Regions from separate parts of the Paenibacillus sp. JT31N11 genome, predicted to be linked through region 1. Evidence: a T-box and tRNA genes for the amino acid it is inferred to sense, from the RefSeq annotation. Region 1 holds a T-box; the other regions hold tRNA genes.
The links. The T-box of region 1 lies ahead of leuS (leucine--tRNA ligase). A T-box ahead of a tRNA ligase gene usually reads a tRNA of that ligase, here a tRNA-Leu.
Positions count from the first base shown of each region.

Region 2: it encodes a tRNA-Leu, which carries the amino acid that the T-box ahead of leuS (leucine--tRNA ligase) is inferred to sense. The anticodon was not compared.
Region 3: it encodes a tRNA-Leu, which carries the amino acid that the T-box ahead of leuS (leucine--tRNA ligase) is inferred to sense. The anticodon was not compared.

Region 1 is NZ_JBWDNQ010000002.1:741,883-749,643, reverse strand. Features, by position in the region: gene aroE (shikimate dehydrogenase) at 1-658, shown strand, start outside; gene yhbY (ribosome assembly RNA-binding protein YhbY) at 684-983, shown strand; gene nadD (nicotinate-nucleotide adenylyltransferase) at 1,046-1,633, shown strand; gene yqeK (bis(5'-nucleosyl)-tetraphosphatase (symmetrical) YqeK) at 1,623-2,198, shown strand; gene rsfS (ribosome silencing factor) at 2,195-2,542, shown strand; gene AC0YNV_RS11530 (CvfB family protein) at 2,539-3,441, shown strand; gene AC0YNV_RS11525 (class I SAM-dependent DNA methyltransferase) at 3,454-4,227, shown strand; T-box leader at 4,294-4,536, shown strand; gene leuS (leucine--tRNA ligase) at 4,610-7,051, shown strand; gene comER (late competence protein ComER) at 7,120-7,761, opposite strand, start outside.
Region 2 is NZ_JBWDNQ010000003.1:272,606-280,366, forward strand. Features, by position in the region: gene AC0YNV_RS13790 (Tex family protein) at 1-1,083, shown strand, start outside; gene cmpA (cortex morphogenetic protein CmpA) at 1,248-1,397, opposite strand; gene AC0YNV_RS13800 (hydrolase/acyltransferase) at 1,503-1,856, opposite strand; gene AC0YNV_RS13805 (SprT family protein) at 1,969-2,448, shown strand; tRNA gene AC0YNV_RS13810 (tRNA-Asn) at 2,478-2,553, shown strand; tRNA gene AC0YNV_RS13815 (tRNA-Ser) at 2,564-2,654, shown strand; tRNA gene AC0YNV_RS13820 (tRNA-Glu) at 2,826-2,900, shown strand; tRNA gene AC0YNV_RS13825 (tRNA-Lys) at 2,904-2,979, shown strand; tRNA gene AC0YNV_RS13830 (tRNA-Leu) at 3,016-3,100, shown strand; gene AC0YNV_RS13835 (Calx-beta domain-containing protein) at 3,471-4,667, opposite strand; gene AC0YNV_RS13840 (YjcZ family sporulation protein) at 5,245-5,361, opposite strand; gene AC0YNV_RS13845 (type 2 periplasmic-binding domain-containing protein) at 5,561-7,225, opposite strand; gene AC0YNV_RS13850 (carbohydrate ABC transporter permease) at 7,458-7,761, opposite strand, start outside.
Region 3 is NZ_JBWDNQ010000002.1:550,804-558,564, reverse strand. Features, by position in the region: gene AC0YNV_RS10765 (ABC transporter substrate-binding protein) at 1-858, shown strand, start outside; gene AC0YNV_RS10760 (hypothetical protein) at 1,052-1,216, shown strand; tRNA gene AC0YNV_RS10755 (tRNA-Met) at 1,303-1,379, shown strand; tRNA gene AC0YNV_RS10750 (tRNA-Ile) at 1,401-1,477, shown strand; tRNA gene AC0YNV_RS10745 (tRNA-Leu) at 1,497-1,585, shown strand; gene AC0YNV_RS10740 (uracil-DNA glycosylase) at 1,737-2,444, shown strand; gene AC0YNV_RS10735 (SPL family radical SAM protein) at 2,448-3,266, shown strand; gene AC0YNV_RS10730 (S-layer homology domain-containing protein) at 3,363-4,385, opposite strand; gene AC0YNV_RS10725 (hypothetical protein) at 4,634-4,948, shown strand; tRNA gene AC0YNV_RS10720 (tRNA-Val) at 5,205-5,280, shown strand; gene AC0YNV_RS10715 (hypothetical protein) at 5,651-5,827, shown strand; gene AC0YNV_RS10710 (DUF2935 domain-containing protein) at 6,578-7,375, opposite strand; gene AC0YNV_RS10705 (YjcZ family sporulation protein) at 7,588-7,695, opposite strand.

The DNA.
Region 1 (7,761 bases):
CATCCCTCACAAGCTTGCTGTCATGCCGCTGCTTGATGAGATTGACGAGAGCGCCCGGGCCATAGGGGCGGTAAATACAATCGTAAACCATGATGGCCGTCTTGTTGGCTACAATACCGACGGGATCGGATATGTCCGGTCCTTGAAGGAAGAAGCGGAGCCGAATTTGGCAGGGAAGCGGATACTGATCGTTGGCGCTGGCGGCGCGACAAGAGGGATCGTGTATGCCCTGGCCCGCGAAGGAGCGGCCAGCATTACGATCTCGAACCGCACGGTGCAGCGGGCGGAGGAGCTGGTCCTGGCCTTCGAAGGCCAAACAGACATTCTGCGGGCCATCGGCAGCGAAGCACTGCGGGAAGCATGCGGCGAAGCAGATATCATAATTAATACGACATCGCTCGGGATGCATCCGAAGATCGATGAGACGCCTGTCGATGCCAGCTGGCTTGTGCCCGGCGCCATCGCGAGCGATTTGATTTATAACCCGATGGCGACCCGCTTTCTGGCGGAGGCGAGGCAGCGGGGCTGCAGAATTCATGGGGGGCTCGGGATGTTTATCTATCAGGGGGCCTACGCCTTTGAATTCTGGACAGGCCGCAAGGCTCCTGTCGAGGCGATGCGTTCGGCCGTGCTTGATGCGTTCAGCGCGGGACGCTAATATGACGAAAGAAGGAACAATCAACATGCTTACAGGCAAACAGAAACGGCATTTGCGCGCACTTGCGCATCATTTGCAGCCCGTATTTCAGGTGGGCAAAGGCGGAATGAACGAAAATCTTGTCCGCCATGTGGAAGAAGCGATCGAGAAGCGCGAGCTACTCAAAATTTCAGTCCTGAACAATTCTGTCGAGGATCCAAAAGAAGTGGGCGAATGGCTGGCGGAGGAAGCGGAAGCGGAGCTCGTGCAGGTGATCGGCAAGACCATTGTTCTTTACAAGGAATCCAAAGACTATAAAACAATCGTACTGCCGAAAAACAGTTAATACGCGAACCTTGCGAGGGTCATAGGGATGGCGCATGGTAACGGAAGGGAGCGGACATCTTGATAAAAGTTGGTATAATGGGCGGAACATTCGATCCGATTCATTACGGGCATCTGCTCGCTGCGGAAACAGCGCGTGAGGCGTGCGGTCTTGACGAGGTATGGTTCATCCCTACTTTTCAGCCTCCGCTGAAAGACAATGAGCCGGGAGCAGAAGGGCCTTCCAGGCTTGAAATGGTATATCGGGCTATTGACTTTCAACCGCATTTCCGAGCCCTTGATATTGAGCTTGAGCGGGGCGGAACGAGCTATACCATTGATACGGTAGAGGCACTTCTGGAGCAGAATCCGGAGCGATCGTTCAGCATTATTATCGGATCGGATCGGATTAACGACCTTCCAAGCTGGCATCGTGCCAAGGAACTGGCGGAGCTGGTCAACTTCATCGGTGTGGAACGCCCGGGAGAAGCAATTGAGAAATCGCAGCTTCCGGATTACATTCTGGACCGGCTGCAAATAACGCAGATGCCGCTTATCGGACTTTCCTCGACGGATATCCGCAGGCGCAGGGCAGAAGGCTCATCCATCCGTTTCATGGTGCCGGAGAAGGTCCACTCTTTTATAAAAAGGAATGGTCTATATGAATCGTGATGACATGATAGCCGCTGTTCAGGCCGAGATGCCCGAGCGCCGCTGGAAGCATACGCTTGGCGTCATGGAGACATCCGTAGTGCTTGCCCGGCGCTTCGGGGAAGATCCGGAGCGGGCAGAGCTCGCCGCGATTTTGCATGATGTGGCGAAGTATTGGCAAACGTCGCGAATGGAAGCCATTATCCGCAAGGAGGGCCTTCCCCCCGATCTGCTCAAGTATGACAAAGAGCTGTGGCACGCGCCTGTTGGCGCCTACGTCGCCGAACATAACTTTGGCGTCACGGACCCCGAGGTGTTGGATGCTATTCGTTATCATACCTCGGGCCGGGAAGACATGACGCGGATGGACAAAATCGTCTGTCTGGCCGACTACATGGAGCCGGGAAGAGATTTTCCGGGAGTGGAGCGAATTCGCGAGCTGTCCGGACAGCATTTGGAGAAGGCGCTGATCGCCGGATTTGACTCCACCATCACTCATTTACTGGCCCAAGGGAAGCGGATTTACCCGCTCACCATAGCAGCACGCAACGATTTACTATTAAAAGCCAGGGAGGCTGAGCAATGACCATAAAACCAGAGAAACTTCTGCAGCTCGTAGTAGCAGCGGCCGAGGAGAAAAAAGCGCATCAGATCGTCGCTCTCAATTTGCAGAACATTTCGCTTGTGGCCGATTATTTTGTGATCTGCCACGGTAATTCGGATACGCAGGTACAGGCGATTACAACGGAAATACGCAAGCAGGCGGAGTCCAATGGCGCGCGTTTGCGCGGAATTGAGGGCATGGACTCGGGACGGTGGGTGCTCATCGATCTCGGAGATGTCGTTGTCCATGTTTTCCACCGGGAAGAACGTGAATATTACAATATTGAGCGGCTGTGGTCCGACGCGAAAGTTGTGGAGTTTGCATGAGTTTAATAGCCGGTACAATCCAGAAGTTCAGGGTGGCGCGCGAAGTGTCGCCCTACGGCTATTTTTTGAGCGATGGAGAATCGGAAGTGCTGCTTCACTATACCGAGCTTGTCGGTCACCGTCCGAAAGTGGACGATGAAGTTGAAGCCTTCATATTTTATGATACCGATGACCGGATCGCGGCAACGATGAAGCAGCCGTTCATTACGCTTGGCAAGGTCGCCCGTCTGGCGGTTGCGGATATCCATCCGCGTATCGGCGCTTTTCTGGAGATGGGACTCGGGCGGCAGCTGCTGCTTCCAATGTCCGAGCAGCCGGAGCTCAAGGAGCTGCGCCCCCAGCGCGGCGATGAAGTGCATGTGATCCTGGCCCATGACAAAATCGGCCGTCTCGTGGCAAAAGTGGCTTTTGAAGAAGAGCTTGCCGAGCTTGCTTTTTCCGCACCGGAGTCCTGGCGCAATACATGGGTGGAAGGCTTTGTCACCAAGACGCTGAAGATTGGTTCTTTTGTACTTATTGACGGCGGTGTTGTCGGTTTTGGCGTTATGGGCTTCATTCCTGCAGAGGAGCGGACCAAGCTGCTGCGGCTGGGCGAGCGTGTCCGGGCCAGAGTGACGTTCATCCGTGAAGACGGACGGGTCAATTTGTCGATGACTCCCCGCAAGGAAGTGGGCAGGCTGGAGGATTCGGAACGCATCCTTGCCTTTCTGCGGGAGCGGCCTGACGGCGCCATGCCGTATTCGGACGAAACATCGGCTGATATCATTAAACAGAAGTTTAATATAAGCAAGTCGGCTTTCAAGCGGGCGATTGGCAAGCTCATGAGGGAAGGGCTTGTTGTGCAGGACGGAAGCTGGACGACCCTGGTACAGGAAAAGCAGCCTGCAGAAGAAGAATAGAGGAGAGAAGCGATGCGTGCTTACCGGCAGTTTGCCACCGTTTACGACCGTCTCATGGAGGACATGCCCTATTCCGATTGGCTGCGGTTTGCAAGGGAGTGCTGGGACCGCTACGGCATCCCGCAAACCGTCGTCGATCTGGGCTGCGGCACGGGGAGTCTGGCGATTCCGCTCGCTCGCTCCGGTTTTCAGGTATTCGGTATCGATCTCTCGGCTGACATGCTCAGCATCGGGCGGAGCAAATGGGACGAAAGTCCGCAGCAGGCGATTCGGTCCTCTGCTGGCGCCATCCGCTGGCTGCAGCAGGATATGTGCAGCTGGGAGCTGCCGGAGCAGGTTGATGCCGTTATCTCCTTTTGCGACTGCATCAATTATTTGACGGAAATGGATTATGTGGAAGCCGCCTTCCGTGCCACCTATGAAGGACTTAAGCCCGGCGGCGTCTTTCTTTTCGATGTGCATCCGCCCAGGACTCTGCAGCGTTACGCGGATGAGCAGCCCTTCGTGCTTGATGACCGGGATATCGCCTACATCTGGACGAGCGATCTGGACAGCGAACGGGTGGAAATCGAGCATCATCTGACGATTTTTGTTCGTGAGTCGGATGAGCGGCCGTCCCATTACAACCGTTTTGAAGAGATTCATGTCCAGCGGGCTTATCAGCCGAAGTGGATTCTGGAGGCGCTGGCGAGAGCGGGGTTTGGCAGGGTGGAATCGTTCGCGGACTTTAGGCTGGCTGCGCCCGATGACCGTTCTGAGCGGCTCTTCTTCGCTGCGGTAAAATGAAGACTTATCCAGATGTGCTCTTGACATGCGTGGGGGTGCTTCTTTATAATCGAACTAATCATTTTAGGTTTGGCGTCGATAAGGAGCAGTAGTTTCCTTGAACTGGATTCAGAGAGCCGGCGGTTGGTGCAAGCCGGACCAGAGGGGTTATGAACTCGCCTTGGAGCCGCACGTGCAAGCAGGCATATTAGCTTATGGCCTGTCTAAGCGTGCCGTCCCGCCCGCGTTAAGGGTTCGAGTGAGCAGCGGCAAAGCATGCCTGTTGTTAACTAGGGTGGTACCACGGGAGATAATCCTCTCGTCCCTAGCGTTTACGCTGGGGGCGGGAGGTTTTTTTATGAAAAATATGCGAATAAGCAAATGAAACCGGGAGGCAATGGTAATGTCACAGGAACGTCCAGAGCAGCAAGGCTATAACCCACTGGTCATTGAGCCGAAATGGCAGATGTATTGGGATGAGCACAAGACTTTTCAAACGACTGAGGATCAGGGAAAACCGAAATTTTACGCGCTCGATATGTTTCCGTATCCATCCGGCTCAGGGCTGCATGTAGGCCATCCCGAAGGGTACACGGCTACCGATATCGTCTCCCGCTACAAACGGATGAAGGGCTATAATGTCCTCCACCCGATGGGCTGGGACGCGTTCGGACTGCCTGCGGAGCAGCATGCTCTGGATACGGGGGAGCATCCTCGGGAAATTACGGTCAAGAATATCAATAATTTCCGCAGACAAATCAAGTCGCTTGGCTTCTCGTATGATTGGGACCGCGAATTCAGCACCACCGATCCCGATTATTACAAATGGACGCAGTGGATATTCATTCAGCTGTTTAACAAGGGACTCGCTTATGTGGCGGAGGTTCCTGTTAACTGGTGTCCTGCGCTGGGCACAGTGCTTGCGAACGAAGAAGTCATCAACGGCCTGAGCGAACGGGGCAATCATCCCGTCATCCGCAAGCCGATGCGCCAATGGGTGCTGAAGATCACGGAATATGCGGAGAGGCTGCTTGAGGATCTGGAGGAACTGGACTGGACCGAAAGCATCAAGGACATGCAGCGCAACTGGATCGGCAAATCAAAGGGAGCAGAAGTGACCTTTGCCATCGATGGCTATGAGGAATCGCTGGTCGTGTTTACGACAAGGCCCGATACGCTTTTTGGCGCAACATACTGCGTGCTGGCGCCGGAGCACGAGCTTGTCGCTCAAATTACGACTGCGAAGCAGAAGGCTGCCGTGGAAGCTTACCAGGAGTCGGCCGCGCGCAAAAGCGATCTGGAACGCACAGATTTGGCCAAGGACAAAACGGGCGTATTTACAGGAGCCTATGCCATCAATCCGGTGAGCGGAGCCAAAACACCGATCTGGATCGCCGATTACGTTCTTGCTGGATACGGCACCGGGGCCATTATGGCAGTACCGGGCCATGATCAACGCGATTGGGAATTCGCCAAGCAGTTTGATCTGCCTATAGTGGAGGTTGTTCAGGGCGGGACGATCACCGGGGAAGCCTACGCCGGAGACGGTCCCCATGTGAATTCGCAATATTTGAACGGATTGAACAACGAAGAGGCTATCGCCCTGATGATCCGCAAGCTGGAGGAGAACGGCAAGGGCAAAGGCAAAATCACCTACCGCCTTCGCGACTGGCTGTTCAGCCGCCAGCGTTATTGGGGGGAGCCGATTCCGATTCTTCATCTGGAGGATGGCACGATGAAGCCGGTTCCGGATGATCAGCTGCCGTTGCTGCTGCCGGAAATCGATCAGATCAAGCCTTCCGGGACGGGCGAATCGCCTTTGGCGAATGTAACCGAATGGGTGGAGACGATTGATCCGGAAACGGGGATGAAGGCGCGCCGGGAAACCAATACGATGCCGCAATGGGCAGGCAGCTGCTGGTATTATCTGCGGTTTATTGATCCTCACAACCAGAATGAGCTTTGTTCCAAGGAGAAGCAGGCGCAGTGGCTGCCGGTGGATCTGTATATCGGCGGCGCGGAGCATGCCGTGCTTCATCTGCTTTATGCGCGCTTTTGGCATAAGGTGCTGTACGATCTGGGTATTGTGGATACGAAGGAGCCGTTCCATAAGCTGGTCAATCAAGGCATGATTCTTGGCATGAATAATGAGAAGATGAGCAAATCGCGGGGCAATGTCATCAATCCTGATGATATTGTCAATGAGTTCGGGGCAGATACGCTGCGGATGTATGAGATGTTCATGGGACCGCTTGAAGCTACGAAGCCATGGAATACCAACGGTGTGGAAGGGATGTATCGTTTCCTCAGCCGCGTATGGCGTATGGCGATCGGGGAAGACGGCGCTCTTCATGCGAAAATATCGGATGCAAAAACGTCGGATGCGTTCAAGCGCACCTGGCATCGCACGATCAAGAAGGTAACGGACGATTACGAGCATCTGCGCTTCAATACGGCGATCAGTCAACTGATGATATTCGTCAATGAGGCGTACAAGGCAGAATCGCTCCCCCGGGAAGCAGTCGAGCATTTTGTTCAGATGCTGTCTCCGCTCGCGCCGCATATCGCCGAAGAGCTGTGGTCAAAGCTGGGTCATACCGGTTCGGTCACTTATGTGGCTTGGCCAGCCTATGATGAGTCCTGGACGATTGATCAAGAGGTGGAAATTGTCGTACAGGTCAACGGAAAAATCCTCGATCGTCTCTCGATAGTGGCCGATACGGAGGAATCCGAGATGGAGAGCATCGCCAAGCAATCCGTTAAAGTGGCTGAGGCGCTTGAGGGCAAAACGATCCGCAAAGTAATTGCCGTCAAAGGCAAGCTTGTCAACATCGTAGCCAATTAAGGATCAGTCAAGGTAAGCAAAGCTGCCTGGTAAAAAGAGGTGAATGGCTTATTAACGCAAAGCATGCGTTATGGGCCATTCACCTCTTTGCCGTATAAGGAGAGAGCGACCCGCTCCAGATCTTCCTCGTATTTGGCATGTGTCGTCCGGATGACGGCATTGAATACACCGTCAAGCTCGCGGCTCAGCAGGGCAAGCGCCTGGGCGGTTATGCCGCCGGGAACGGCTACTCTTGCCTGAAGGGTTTCTGGCGACATGCCTCCTTCGGTGAGCAGCTGGCCGGTGCCATAGAGCATCGCGCTTGCCACAATCTCCGCCTCTTCCCGGGGGATTCCGGTTTCTTCAACCGCCGCGTTGATGAAGCTCTGCAGGACAAAGGCCATGAAGGCCGGACCGCAGCTGGAAATATCCGAGACGATCCGCGTATGCTTCTCATCAATGGCCAGAGGCGCGCTGATCATGGAGAAAAGGTTGTTCAGGCGGGCTTTATCCGCTTCATTCAGTCTATCGCCGTACATGCATAAGGTTGCGCCGCAGCATACATAATTCGTTATGCTGGGAATGACTTTCGCTATCTTGCAGGGGAGAGAATTTTCCAGCTGCTCAATCAGGACAGGGCTGGTAATCGAGATAACAATCTGGTCTTCCGACAGAATCCCGCGAATCTCCTCGATGACCCGTTTATATTCTAGCGGCTTGATGCACAAAAA
Region 2 (7,761 bases), on a different contig from region 1:
GGATTGATCGATACCTACAAAGTCGAGCTTATCGTCATCGGCAACGGGACGGCTTCCCGCGAGACGGAGCAGTTCATAGCGGGACTGATCGGCAAGCGCAAGGAAGCCGGCAGAGACAAGGAACTGGAGTTGAAATACATAATCGTCAATGAAGCGGGCGCAAGCGTATATTCGGCGTCCAAGCTGGCTGCTTCCGAGTTTCCGGATCTTGATGTGGCGGAGCGCAGCGCGGTGTCGATTGCCAGACGTCTTCAGGACCCGCTGGCCGAGCTTGTGAAAATTGAGCCCAAGGCCATCGGCGTCGGGCAGTATCAGCATGATGTGAGCCAGAAGCGGCTCGAGGAGACGCTCGGGGGCGTGGTGGAATCCGCGGTCAACCATGTCGGCGTCGATGTGAACACCGCCTCGCCTTCGCTGCTGTCCTACGTGGCCGGGATCAATGCCACTACAGCGAAGAATATCGTCAAATTCCGCGAGGAAAAAGGAAAATTCAGCGACCGCAAGACACTGCAGAGCGTTCCGCGGCTGGGAGCCAAAACCTACGAGCAATGCATCGGCTTTATCCGGGTGCCCGAGGGCGCCAATCTGCTTGACCGTACCCCGATTCATCCCGAATCTTACGCGGTTGTCGACAAATTATGCCGGACGCTTGGTCTGAAGCTTGAGGATTTGGGCTCCGACGCGTTTAAAGCGTCTTTAAAGGCGATTGAGACTGAGGGGGTTGCTCAAACCCTGGGAGTAGGCGTTCCGACGCTCAGAGACATTGTAGACAGCCTCCTGAGACCCGGAAGAGACCCAAGGGAAGAGCTTCCCGCTCCGATTTTCCATACTGACGTTCTGAGCATCGAGGATTTGCATCCGGGAATGGAACTGCACGGAACCGTTCGGAATGTTATCGACTTTGGAGCCTTCGTCGATATCGGGATCAAGAACGACGGGCTCGTCCATATTTCGCAGCTTAGCCACAAATTCGTGAAGCATCCCATGGATGTCGTATCCGTTGGCGATACGGTCACCGTGTGGGTCATCGGCGTTGATCAGAAAAAAGGCCGCGTAAGCCTGACCATGCGCAAGCCGGACTAGCTCAAGGCGGCAATAGAAAGGGTGTTATCTTCAAGCAGTCACGAGTCACTGCCGGAAGATAACACCCTTTTTTCATGGATAACAGTGGCTACGAAAGCTGTTTCATCCTGTTCTAGAGCATGGCTGCTGCTTGCATATACCCGGCCGCTTTCTTCACAATAATGCTATACATCTGTCGCCATATCGTTTGCCGTATTGTCATCCGGCTGCTGCTTGGTCCGGTAGAAATACCAGCAATCGTTAAGCAGACGGATCTGCCGTCTGTCCTTCTTCACGAAAGCACGCATCAATTGGTTGCATAACCATTGCGGCACAGTCATTCGCCCTCCTTCCAAAGCCGTCACTTGTTGTAGTAACTAGCATATGGGGGTAGGCGATTATCCGTGCAGGTCCAATCCAAACTGCATGAATACGGGAGGTTAGACGTCAGCTTCCTCCTCATACCACTGCTCCAGCTGTGCCTGCAGAGCGCGTATTTCCGTGAGGAGGGAGATCAGGGGGTAGGACTTTTCCTGGATGGAGGAAAAATCGCTCTCCAAAGCATTTATATAGTCCAGGCCGGAATGCACGGCGAGCGATTGATCGTGAAGCTCCAATTCATCGCACTCGGCAATTGCCAGCGGCAAGGCGGGAACATTGCTGGCGGTCAGCTTGTCGATTTCCTTGTGCAGGCGCAGATTTAGCGCGCTGAGCTGGTAGGCATGCGATTGCGGCATTTCCACAAACGAGACATCTTGTCCATTTTTCATTATAATATAACGCATCTGTGCCATTGAATTATGCTCTCCCCTCGAATGCAGCAGGTGAATACTACTTGACAGTGTAGCGTATTCGTCCTTTAAAATTCAAGTATGAATATGCAATAAATGTTGAAGGAGAAGAGTGATGGAAGATCATATACTTCAAGCATGGGTCGAGAAAATCTCCCTCCAGTATTTTCAGCTTCCGTTCCGGCACAAGGCAACGTTCAATCCGCGTCTGACATCGACCGGCGGGAGGTACTTCACCAAGACCCACCATATCGAAATCAGTCCGCATCAATTGGAGAACTACGGGACGGAAGAGACGGAGAAAATAATCAAGCATGAGCTGTGCCACTACCATCTGCATTTGCTGAAGCGGGGGTACAAGCACCGGGACGCCGACTTCAAGCAGCTGCTGGTGAAGGTTGGGGGGACCCGATACTGCAAGTCGCTTCCCAGCCGTGCGGACAAGCGGGTGGAGCCGTACCGGTACAAGCTGATCTGCCGCAGCTGCGGCATGGAATATTTGCGGAAAAGGAAAGTGGACCCCCGGAAATATGCCTGTGGAAAATGCAGGGGGAATTTATTAATTTTTATGCTTGACTTCAAAATTGAATCATGATACATTATTTCTTGTCACCAAAAACACTTTCCCTGATAGCTCAGTTGGTAGAGCACTCGACTGTTAATCGAGTTGTCACAGGTTCGAGTCCTGTTCGGGGAGCCATTTCTTTTCTGGAGAGATACCCAAGTGGCTCAAGGGGACCCTCTGCTAAGGGGTTAGACTGCGCAAGTGGTGCGAGGGTTCGAATCCCTCTCTCTCCGCCATATTTTATGAAGACAAGCATGGGCCGTAAGCCGGTCCTTTTTGTTTGCCTCAAGGCGAAATCGGCTGAAAGTCAGTTGTAAATTCTTTAAAAAAAGTACTTGCAAGCGGAATTGAAATTGGTTATACTAATTCTTGTCGTCTGAAAGAGGCACATCTGAGCAACATTTTATGGCCCGTTGGTCAAGCGGTTAAGACACCTCCCTTTCACGGAGGTAACAGGGGTTCGATTCCCCTACGGGTCACCATTGGAGCCATTAGCTCAGTTGGTAGAGCACCTGACTTTTAATCAGGGTGTCGAAGGTTCGAGTCCTTCATGGCTCACCATTTTATCTGATATGTTACACAATTGCATATCACTCCGCGGTCGTGGTGGAACGGCAGACACACCATCTTGAGGGGGTGGCGCTCACAAGGCGTGCGGGTTCAAATCCCGCCGACCGCACCAACCTTAAAATCCTTGAATCCCTTGATACATAAGGGGTTTTTATTTTTTTTTATTGTGTGAAGTTTGTTTATATGGCGGTACCTGTTCATCGAAGTGCAGTGGCATTTCATTACAGTCTAATTTGGTATTTCTCATTCTCGTAATAGATAGTGATTCGTGATTCTTCATCAAGCAAGAGATTAAGTGTGGCGTCTAATTGAGGATTATAAATCTGGTGTATCGTGAAATCATCATATTTATTGAGGAAACGATACAGGAATGTTGCATAATGTTCATGGTTATAGGTATTGCTATCGTGCGCGTTAGCTCAATGAAGGGCTGCCCAAGCGGCAGCCCTTCCAGTATTAAGGTATAGTATCCGTTAGGGCAATTAAGACTCATTTCGATCTTTATCAAATATGACGACTTCGGTGAACGTACCTGCCGTTCTATTCTCGTTTAACCAGTCAGGTTCAAAATAGAGCCGGAACTTCTCGTTATACTCAACAAGTGAGTCGTCCACGAGCGGAACTTGAATATTTTTCACCGTTTCTCCGTCACCAAAAATCAACTGTCCCCTTGTTTTAATATAATCGCTGCCGGAACCTGGGCTGCTTCCATCCGTTGCGGAGACGGGAGCGGTGGTATAATTGACGCTGATCCGTCCTTTGACGGAACCGCTGCGGATAACGGAGACCATTGCGATCCCGGACTCTTCGATGGCATAGTTCATTGTGGATTTAAACTCAAAGTGAACGGAATCGTTGTCGTTGATGTGGATCGATACAGCGTCGGGGGAAGAGATATAGGCGAATTCATGACTATCAATGGCGTCATAAGATGGGAAATCGGCGTAAATGGTTTCATCTCTTTTAGGAATTTGATCATCGGTAATCGGAACCCGAATTGTTTTTTTTGTTTCATCCCCCACAAATTTTGTATCTCCGTAAATAATTCCTGTACTTTCGCTACGAAAGATATATTTGACTATTACGCCCCCTTTGGGGTGATCCCGCAGGACGTCCACAAAAGCATAGCCATCATCCTCATTAAATTCTAGCGTGTTGGTGGCAAAAGAAATCCCGTTCGTTTTCGGATCGTCGTTCTGTATCGATATTGTAAGTTGACTGGATCCAAAGGCTGCGCCGCCCGTCAGCCCGCTCAGCGTCAAAACAAAAAGTCTATCGCCATCATATCGGTCATTGTCGATAATTGGTATGTCAATTCTCTTCCATGACTCTCCATCCTCAAATACAAATGTGCCACTTACGGGTTTATAATCAACATTTGCCTGGGCGCTATGCGTCCCATAACCTGACGTTTTATAATTAACGGTCACTTTTCCTCGTGTTCCTCCCTTGCGCTGGACGATTAGGCTGGCATAACCTGCAGATTCTTGCAACGTAAGCTCGCCTGCTAAAATCCTTTCAAATGTCAGCTTCCCGGGACCATACGGTATTCCATCATCATCCAGCACTTCCACATCCACACTTGTAAACTTTCCGAATGAGGCTCCTTCGATATAGTTGGTCGCGAAAAGCTTTTTTTCTCCTCCATGTTTCGATGAACAGTACAGCTCCCATTTCAATCTCTCCCTCGTTATTATTTAACTACCCTATGTAAAAAAATAAGCCTTTTAGACAGCATGTAAATCATTTGTTTCCATTCACCGTCCTCCTCCGACAATTATTTGATACACTTTGTATCTTAATAGAACTTACAGATATTACCTAGTACTGTCAAGGGCAGTTTAGACTATGTGACTATCTGACTCGATCATTTTGTCGTAGTAAAGATGTACCTAGAAAGGCCGGACCTCACGAAAAGAACGTATGCTAAGCGATTCGTTGCATGGAAATTCTTGATCACATTAGAGTACAGTTCATTAAACGATTGTTTTTCCCTGACAGCCTGATTGGAAGCTTCTGCCGAGCCGCACCCAATCGAGTCTTTCAAATCCCTCGTGATTATATGTTATCACTCTCCAATAGGTACGGGCAGGCGACAAGGTCATCTTGTATGTGACAGGCAAGGAAGTTGCTGTTACATTAAACATGCCAATTGGAAGACGAGAGAAAATGGAAAAAAGGCCCGCAGTGCGGGCCTGTTCCGGGATTATTTGCTAGTCAGGAACGTGATCGGAGGTTAACGTTCCGAAGCTTTAATTAGTAGCCGAATCCGCAACCGCGGGTGATAATGACCAACAAAATAAAGAGCACGAGTATGAATCCAATTCCTGCGCCAAATCCGCCATAGCCAACACCGCCAACTAAACCAGACATTCTGAAGCACCTCCTTGTGTATTGGGTACTCTGTAGGATATGCATGCCTGCCCCATGGCGATTGTGTGTTTGTTACGGATTGGCATTGGCCTAATGATGATTGGTCCGATACATGATCTGGATTAATGGTGTTCAAAAGCGAAGAAGCAGGAGGCTGATATCAGCTACCCCTGCTTCTTCCTGCACACAGGCAATCCCGTCATTTCTTGCTGTCATACGCATGCTGATAGATTTCAAGATAACGGGTCAGATTCAGGCCGTCAAAGCCCTTCACATAGCTGTCCCATTCGGAGTCGTTCAATTTTCTGGCGCCCGTTATGAATTGAGCCATATTCGAGCGCACGTAATCATTGATTTGCGTGCGCTGCTGAATCGCTTCCTTCGCATCGTCAGACTCCATGAAGATGGTCAGCGGAAACGTTTCCTCCGGCTGCTTGTTCTCGTAGTTGTTCGCTGTCTCGAGATACAGGCGATACTCATAGCCTACCTGGGAGAACGGATCTTCCGGGATGGCCCATGATTCACGGATTTCACGCGTCCTTCTGGTGATGCCCATTTGATCCCAGATATCGTTCAATGTCGTCCCGATATTCCAGTATTCCGGCTTAAGGCTGTACTTGGCCTGGTTGCCGTGCACATCCTTCTGGCCTTCCTTGGCTGCCTCCCAGTACGTTCCTTCCAATCCATATTCATTGGTAATCGCATGCTCTTCGGAGTACAGGTAATCCGCCAGTTTGATGGCTGCAATGGCCTCCTTCTCCGAAGCCTTGTTCGTAATGGCGAACTGGCCGTTGCCGTATGCCTTGTAATATCCCGCATAAGCGATGCCGCCCGGCCCCTTCAGAGGAGGGACGGATACATATTCTTTATGACGGTCTTGTCCTTCTGCCAGGCTGAAATACATGCCGATATGTCCGGCCGTGACGCTGCCGCTCACGTTGTCGCCTTGTTTATTGCCTACCTGCGCCATCTGGTCGATATTTTGCGTGAAAGCTTCCTTATCGATCAGACCTTCGCTGAATAGTTTATTCACATACTCCAGTCCCTGCCGCCATTCCGGCTGATTCGCGGCTAATTGGACTTTGCCATCCTTTATGAAGAAGAAATCCTCATCATTATCATAGATGAAAGAGTTCATCAGGAAGTTGGATGGAATGCCATGCCAGGAATTAAACGAGCCGGATAACGGTATTTCGTCCTGCTTACCGTTGCCGTTCGGATCCTTTTCCTTGAAGGCCTTTAATACCTCGAAATATTCATCGGTCGTCGTTGGCATTTCAAGACTCAGTTTGTCGAGCCAACTCTTGTTGATCCATAATTTTTGGGCATACCAGCAGTGGAAGCAGTCGTTAATATGAGGCAGGGCGTAGATATTTCCATCCGGGGCTGTGATGGCTGCCTTCAAGTCCGCATCCTCCTCGAACGCCTTCTTGATCTCATTTCCGTATTTCTCAATCAAATCGTTCAGGGGCATCAGGATGCCCTGCTTGCCGTAGTCGATCTGCTCGGCTTGCGTGAAATCGCCGGAGAGAAAGACGGCCGGATAATCGCCGCTGGCCATGATCAATTTCTTCTTATCCTTCGCATTCGCCTGAGGAGTGGCATCGAACTTGAATTTGATATTCAGCTTATCCTCAATAAAGGTCGTCACGGTGTTTGTACTGACGTCTTCGATACGGGGCGGAACTGTAATAAAGGTATTCAATGTAACGGGGGGTTCGCTGTTTCCATCCTGAGCCGGTGAATTCGTTCCCGTGCCGGCCCCGTTATTGCCCCCGGAATTATTCCCGCCGCTGCAGGCGGATAAAAGCATGGAAATGACGAGAGTCAGAGCTAACACGACCGAACCTGTTTTTTTTCTCAAGCAGACTCCTCCTTGAAAGTTTTGTGAAGCATAGCTTCTTAGTCTTAACTCCGCAGCAAAACTGGCTTCGGAAGCCTATGCTAGGTTTTGTGAAGAATAGCTTCCTTGTCTTAACTTCGCCAAAACTGGCTTTGGAAGCTTATGCTTCGTTTGACGAAAGCACAGTCTTCCAATCAAAGACGGCATCACCTCCCGGAAAATCGAAATCATTATGGAACACTTCCGGTTTCGATCAGCCTTTCAGCGAACCGATCATTATGCCCTGGACGAAATATTTTTGCACGAATGGATAGAGAATCAGTATGGGCAGCGTGGCTACAACAATGAGCGAGAATTTCAATAGATCCCGCAAGCCCTGCATAGCGGCCATTTGGTTCGCGTCCACCATCATGCTCGCGTCAATCGAATTCAGGATGAGGATGTTGCGCAGGATGATCTGCAAGGGAAACAGGTTCTGCGATTTCAGGAAGATCAGCGCATCGAAATAAGCGTTCCAATGCCCTACCGCATACATCAGAACCAGCACAGCCAGAATC
Region 3 (7,761 bases), 190 kb from region 1:
AACCGTTGGAGCGGCGATGGCTTCTCTGATGCGCAGAACTATGCGGCACCGCTGCAGCTCATGATGTTTGACAAAAAAGGCGAGAAGATGACCGTTGATACGCCGCAGTGGAATAAAGTGTGGACCGACGTCGTCAATTTGTATAAGAAGAAAATTGTCCCTTCCCAGTCGGATATGAATTTTGATAATGGGATGGCGACCAGCAGTTCCAAACCAGTCTTTAACCCGTTCCAGGGCGATTTGTTCCTGAGTGGACGCGTAGCGATGACAATCGGCGGCTATGATTATGTGAATGAACTTGCAAAAGCCAAAGACTACTCGGCTACAAACAAAGATATCAAAGCGATCGATTGGGATGTCGTAACCGTTCCTACCTTTGCCGAAGCGCCAGGCGTTGGTGGAAGTATTTATCTGAGCAATCTGATGGCCATCAATGCGAAAGCGCAAAACAGCGAGGATGCCTGGGAATTCATTCAATTCAATAACAGCAAGGAATGGGCAAAGCTGAAATCCCGCAGCACGTATGAGATGGTGGCCCGCAAATCGTTCCTCAAGCCCAAGGATGGCATGAGCTATAATATCGGCGCTTTCTACGCGCTCAAGCCAGTACCGCCGCAGGACATTGAGCTGGATAAATTATACCGGGATAAACAGGGCCTTTATCAAGTGAACCAATTGGGCCAGCCTCTCTTCCAGGAGGTTGTCGACGGCAAGAAGTCGGTGGATGCCGCGCTCAAGGAATGGCAGACTAAAGGCGATTCATTTCTGCAAAAGCTTAAAACAGATCCAAATGCCATGCTTGACCCTGCTGCTGGCGGCGGGGGCGGCGGAAAAGTCATATATAACTCCGGAGGCTAACATCCCGTCACTGCCGCACAATCGTGCGGCAGTATTTTTTTGAAGTGTAAGAACGGTTATTTTTTTCTAAGGGAGGAAACTTAGCTTAGCCTCAACCGGACGGCGACTGCCGTTTCTTTTTGTCTGCTGAGGAAGACTTATTTTTTCCTTAAATGGACAACCTATTGGAAAAATGGTAATGGAGGTTGTCTTCATGCGATGGGTGTATTGGATCCGTTTGTATGAAACGAAGTTTCAGGCAGGATGTCTGGTAAGCCGAATGGAGAGTGACTGGTGGGTTTATGGCTATGAAAGTCCCCGGGAAATCGAGGTATTCCAGTCGCGGAAAGGGCGTTTCGGAGTCCGGTATGTCCCCTGAGAAAAAAATCTTGACTTAATATTGGAATGTGTTGTATATTATATCTTGTCGCCATTCAAATGACGTTGTTGTGAAAATGGTACTTTCGCGGGGTGGAGCAGCCCGGTAGCTCGTCGGGCTCATAACCCGAAGGCCGCAGGTTCAAATCCTGCCCCCGCAACCAACCTTTCGATTATTATCTTAAGGGCCCTTAGCTCAGTTGGTTAGAGCGGTCGGCTCATAACCGATTGGTCGGGGGTTCGAGTCCCTCAGGGCCCACCATCTCATACACGTCACTCATGCCGGGGTGGCGGAACTGGCAGACGCACAGGACTTAAAATCCTGCGGTGGGTGACCACCGTACGGGTTCGATTCCCGTCCTCGGCACCAGCTTTGTACTTATAGGATCCATACATACCGATAACGTTCGAAGGACGAGCAGTCGGAAAAGAAATCAGCATCTCATAGCCGTAATATCCTCGTCAGCAGATGAGTATAGCGGAGGGGTGCTTTTTTTAATTTCATTGAGGAGGAAATGAAGTTGGCTGTCATATTCAAAAATGATTGGGCTTCGATTCTGGATCAGGAGCTGGAGCAGCCCTACTACAAGGAACTCCGCTCTCATCTTGCGGAACAATATCGAAGACAAACCATCTATCCGGGCATGCATGATATTTTTAATGCGCTGCATTACACAGCGTACGAGAAGACAAGTGTGGTCATTCTGGGACAGGACCCCTACCATGGTCCAAACCAGGCACACGGTCTGAGCTTTTCCGTACAGCCGGGCGTCAAGACCCCGCCTTCCTTGCAAAATATTTTCAAAGAGCTGAAGGATGATTTGGGCTGTCCCATTCCTGACCATGGGCATCTCGTTTCATGGGCCAAACAAGGCGTGCTGCTGCTTAATAATGTGCTGACCGTGCAGGCGGGTGCTGCCGCATCGCATCAGGGCCTGGGCTGGGAACGGTTTACCGATGCCATTGTCCAGGCCTTGAACAAGCGGGAGACGCCTGTGGTGTTTATTTTATGGGGCAAGCATGCCCAGGAGAAGGCCTCGGCGATTGATTCGGACACGCACTGCATGATTTCATCGGCACACCCCAGTCCGTTTGCCGCGCACCGGGGCTTTTTTGGCAGCCGGCCCTTCTCGCGCACGAACCATTTCCTTCGCAGCATTGGCCGTTCGGAGATCGATTGGTGCGTGCCGTCGCTCGCCAAGCTGGAATCCGCCGCGGATGAGGAGTAAAATATGGCGTTTGCAGAATCGAAGAAACGGGTGTCGAAGCTGCTTAATCCCGCATCAGGCTATCTGACGGGTTATTCGTATACACTGAACCCGTATGTTGGCTGCTCCTTCGGCTGTTCCTATTGTTATGTCAGGCGTATGCCGGTTGCCATGTTTCGCGATGAGCCATGGGGCGAGTGGGTGGATCCCAAGCCATTTGAAGACGAGGATTTCCGCAAGGAATGGAGCAGATCCTTGAAGAAAGGGCCAGTAACGGTCTTCATGTCCTCGGCAACGGACCCTTATCAACCGGCAGAATATACATCAATGCGGACGAGGCTCGTGCTGGAGGTTATGGCGGAGAAGCCGCCTGAATTTGTACTTGTGCAGACCAGGAGTCCGCTTGTAGTGCGGGATATGGACTTGCTCAAGCGTCTGGGCAGTCATGTCCGCGTCAGTATGACGGTTGAGACGGACCGGGAGGATATCCGCAAGCAGCTGACTCCCAAAGCGCCTCCACTCGCCGCCAGATGGAGCGCAATCCGCGAATTGAGGAATAATGGCATACCGGTTCAAGCCGCCGTGTCACCGCTTCTGCCGTGCTCAGAGCATTTTGCCGCAAAGCTCTCTGAAGCCGTGGAACGAGTTGTCGTCGATGATTTCTTCCGCGGCGACGGCAGCAAGGGCAAACGGTCCGCACAGCTTGGGATGCGGGAGCATTATCGCCTGCTTGGACTGGAACACCTCTATGAGGAGGAAACAGCGGACCGTTTTGTTGGAGAGCTGGGCAAACTGATGAAGCCGGGGGCGGTTTATTTTGGCTATGAAGGATTTAAGCCATAGTGAGGCGTGAGTAGCTTGCGAAAGACCAATAAAAAAAGAAGCTCCCCGATGACTTTACGAAAAGTCTTGGGAAGCTTCTTTTTCTCTGCCGGACGATTACTGCGGGCTGACACTATCGCCTGGGTCCAATTGTGACGAGTCACCGTGCATGATACCGGTCGAGGAACCAACACTGCCGTCTGATCCTCCTGCGGAACCTGGTGAGTCAGCAAGCGTGGGAGTGTAGGCTGACGAGACATAGGTCACCGATTTTACTTCTGTGATTACCTGAGGATAGACCTGATCGCCTTCTGGATAGGTTGCCTCGACTTGAACGACAGCCTTGTCGCCGTCAAAGGAGATGGAGCTGATTTTGAGTCCGTAGCCGGGGTTTGGAGCCATGGCAGAGACCGTGACTTCATTCACTTTGTCATTCACGGCGACCGTGCTGATTATCACATCGCTAAGCGGTGAAGGTGTGGGCTCCTCAACGGGCGGTACCGTGTTGTTTGCCTGTTCTTCTACGAATTGGATGGAGTTATACAGCCAGCCGGCAGCTTCGCCGCGGGTAATCGCTTTTTGCGGATAGAAATTTTGTTTGCTGTCGAGCTGGACAATTTTGGCGATCAGCAGTCTTTGAATATTGCTCATATAGTCTTTATTGATATCCGCCTCGTCATTAATCATCGCGTAAATATCAATAAACGCATAATCGCCTGTTTTCATAATTCCCTGGAACAAATGGTAAGCGAACTGTTCGCGTGTCATGACAGCATTGGGATCGACATCCTTAGGAAGATTAATGCCGTTAAATTGTGCAATGATGAATGCATCTTCATACCATGAGCCGTCTTTTGCTTTGGAATAATAATCACTGGCTTTAGGTGCTTTGACGAAGCGGATCGTGTCGATGTTCAGATCCAGGCCTTTGACAATAAGCGAAACGCCTTCCGCATAGGTCAAATTATTTCCCGGTTTGAATAAACCGTCTTTACCTCCGGAGAGAATGCCTTTGCTTTGCAAATCGGCAATCTTGGACTCATTCGGATCATTTTTCGTGTCGGAGAATGCCCATACGGATTGAGTTGCGGCAAACAGCAGCAGGACGACAACGGACAGCATAACCAGACTTCTTTTCATGGTTTATCACCTCAGGGTTTATTTGGTATTTATCTTGTCTGTATCCCAATAGACGGACTGAAACGGCCGAATGTTGCGCCTGAAATATTCACCAGTTGTTTTATTCATATATTTATCGATGAACCGGACTGTTTTGTGCTATGATTAGAGAGTTGAGTATAAGAGCTTTTCTCTTCAGGAACCCATATGATCAACCAGGATGGCCAGCGACGATAAATAATGGTTCAAAGAAAAGGGGTAAAGTGAACGTGAGAGTAAATTTAAATTTCACTGCAAAAGGTCAGGCCGCAATTGAAAATTTCGATAACGAGGAACTGATTGAGATATTTGCCCGCTACAGCAATACATTAACCAAGAAGTATACGGTTGATGTTGCGGTCCCTGCTGAAGATAATAATAATATTGCCGCAAGCGGTTCGTTGATTGTGCTGCTGAGCAATGTGAATTGTGATGTGGAGACCTTCTTCAAGGAGCTGGGCAGAGATATCAAAATTCCTCTGAAAAAACGCCTGAAGCTGAATGAGAAGCTTGATAATGTATTTAAAACGGTAAAAATTGATTAAATCGGCAATCCGGATAGTTTATAGTTTGCGCATCCTTCTATTGCCTTACCCTTTATTCCGGAGGGGTAACGCGGTGAAGGGTTCATTTTCTATGTAAATAAGACCACTCGAATCCCGGGTGGCCCTTTTGTATCGGGAAGGGTATTCAAATCAAAGCTCCGGAACTTGCTAGTGCAGGAAAATGTTGAAATTAAATGTTGACTTCGTTTTTCGATTTTGATATATTAATATTTGTCACTGAACGACATTATCTTATGATCTGATAGCTCAGCTGGGAGAGCACCATCTTGACAGGGTGGGGGTCACAGGTTCGAACCCTGTTCAGATCACCATAACTTAAACGCTGAAACCCTTGGTAATCAAGGGTTTTTTTAATTTATCGGTTTTCTGCCTACGAATAAACCATTTTCCCGAAAGCGTCCGCGGCTGCTTGTTGCATATGTCCTGTGATATGTGAGTAGCGATCAAGCATTTTTAACACTGGACCATCCCATTCTTGACGCAATCCCCAGCGAAGCAGGTAAATGCCGGATCGTCTGTATTATGCGAAAGGATATCGTGTATCATGATTAATCTGCCTGAAGATGTTCTTCGGGGTTATTTGGAATTAATAACTAGGTAGTGCGTTTTTGCATATACTATGCCATACAAAATTTAAAACCAGCCTAGACAGGCGAAACATATGGGAGATGATGATTAACGATGGGATTTACATCAACTGAAAAGCTACAAGTTAAAGTAGCCTTGGAGGGCCGCGCGAATGATTTGCTCAAATGGATAGAACATTATGAAAAAACTGGCGATGACCTGGGGATGAAACTATACGAGAAGTATCTTGCAGATACACTATCGTCAATCGAAAAAATTTGGTCCGCCTAAGAATCGGAAATGAAAATAGAGCAGGAGGGGATCGCTCCTTACCTGCTCTATTTGCTGTTTACTTCTAAAAGTAATATTAGGAACATTACCCATTTATAGAGAATCGGATAACCACGCACGTAACGCTACTCTCGTGTGTATTAAGAGCATACGAACTTATATCATGATCTGTGGTGTTGTGGAAATCGCCGAGCGCCGAACGGAGGCCTCCCAGCAGATACATTTTTAAGAGAAATAGAAAAAGACCCGCAGAGCGGGTCAATCAGGGTGCTTTGTAATGTAGTTGTTGGGATGCACTCTGAAGCTTAATAATTAATAACCGAATCTACCACAATTACAATCTGCCACAACCGCAAGCGATAATGACCAGCAAGATAAAGAGTACGAGGATAAATCCGATTCCTCTACCAGTGCCGACACCGCCAACTTCGCCTTCACAACCCATTCAAGAGCACCTCCCTTACGTTTGGAGTACTCTGTAAGTTATGCATGCTTGACTCGGCATGCTTGGATTATTGTTACGGAATGGCATTGACCCAAGGACTGTCCGAGGGAGATAAACCACATGGAGGGATAAGCTTGAAAGGACTAGTAATTTATTTGATAACACAGAATTGGCCGAATATGTCTGTCCTTTAAATAGGTGGAGTGAATATTGCTTGAATATTGACGAACATGAGCAGTGACACGGGAGGCGGAGCAGCTTGCTAAATAATGTTGCATTCCAAGGATTATTGTAAAATTGTGACGCTAAGCATGTTTGCTCTTCAGGCTGCTTTCAAACATATCAATTATGACCAGGAAGTGTTCTGCTTCACGGAAAACATGATCGGCTAAAAGTGGATGAATAATGCTCTTAATTCGACAGGCTTCGATTAAATCTCGAGCCGTTTTCTTAAAGTCACGAAGTGCTTTAACGGACACCTTATTCTGATCAAGAAATTGGTCAAGGAGCGGAACTGTTTGTGATTGGGGACGCATATATTCCAAATTCTTTGCTTGAAAAAGCAATTCATCGAATTCTTGACTGAAGTTATTCGCCTGTTCAACTAGCTTCCGTTCAGAAGGATCAAGCAGATGACTGATGAATTTGGCATGTTCAGCCATTATTCTTAGAAAGAATACATTCTCGTCAATTATGGCGTCAGGCAGTGGTTCTAATCTTCCTAAATTTAATTCCGCTAAGCGATTTCTAAAATAATTTGCTTCCCTGCTTACATGATCAACCAACAAGGGGAAATTGTTTGCACCGGGAAGCTGGCAAGTCAGTATTAAACCCAGCACCTTTCTCTTGAAGGCCCATATATAGGTTACTGCTGCATGGACTTCTTCATTAAATCTTTTTATCACACTGGGATCTGTTCCCGCTGTAAATGCATTGGATCTATTCTCGATCGCTTCAAACACGGTATAGAAATGATTGGCTTCATTAATTAACTGAGTATCTTCACATCGGAATCCCAATCTCAAAAATAAGGAGTGCTCTTTCATTATACGTGACCAAAAGCGTACTTCATCTAATGAACGTGCTACAAACTGATCTGACAAAGTAATACCTCCTCTGAAGTTTTATCTTTACTGTATGAGAGGAGGCGGAATCTTTATGTCAATGGATAGAAATGTTCAAATCCAAGCTGACGACTATGATATTCGGTTCGATTGAACAGGAAATACCCTAAAGGCTGGCGGCGCCTTTAGGGTTGAGCAGGGAGGTTTTATGCATTCCGGAATAGCCTATCGGCTACAGTGGTCATATTCGTTTAGTATCTTCCGAAGCCTCCACAGCTACAAGCGATGATCACCAATAAAATGAAAAGTACTAGGATCACTCCAGTGTTTGTGAAAGCACCACCAACAAGACCTGACATTCAAAGCACCTCCTTTTGTAGGGTACTGTAAATTATGCAAGCCAATTATAGTGTGATTGGGTATAT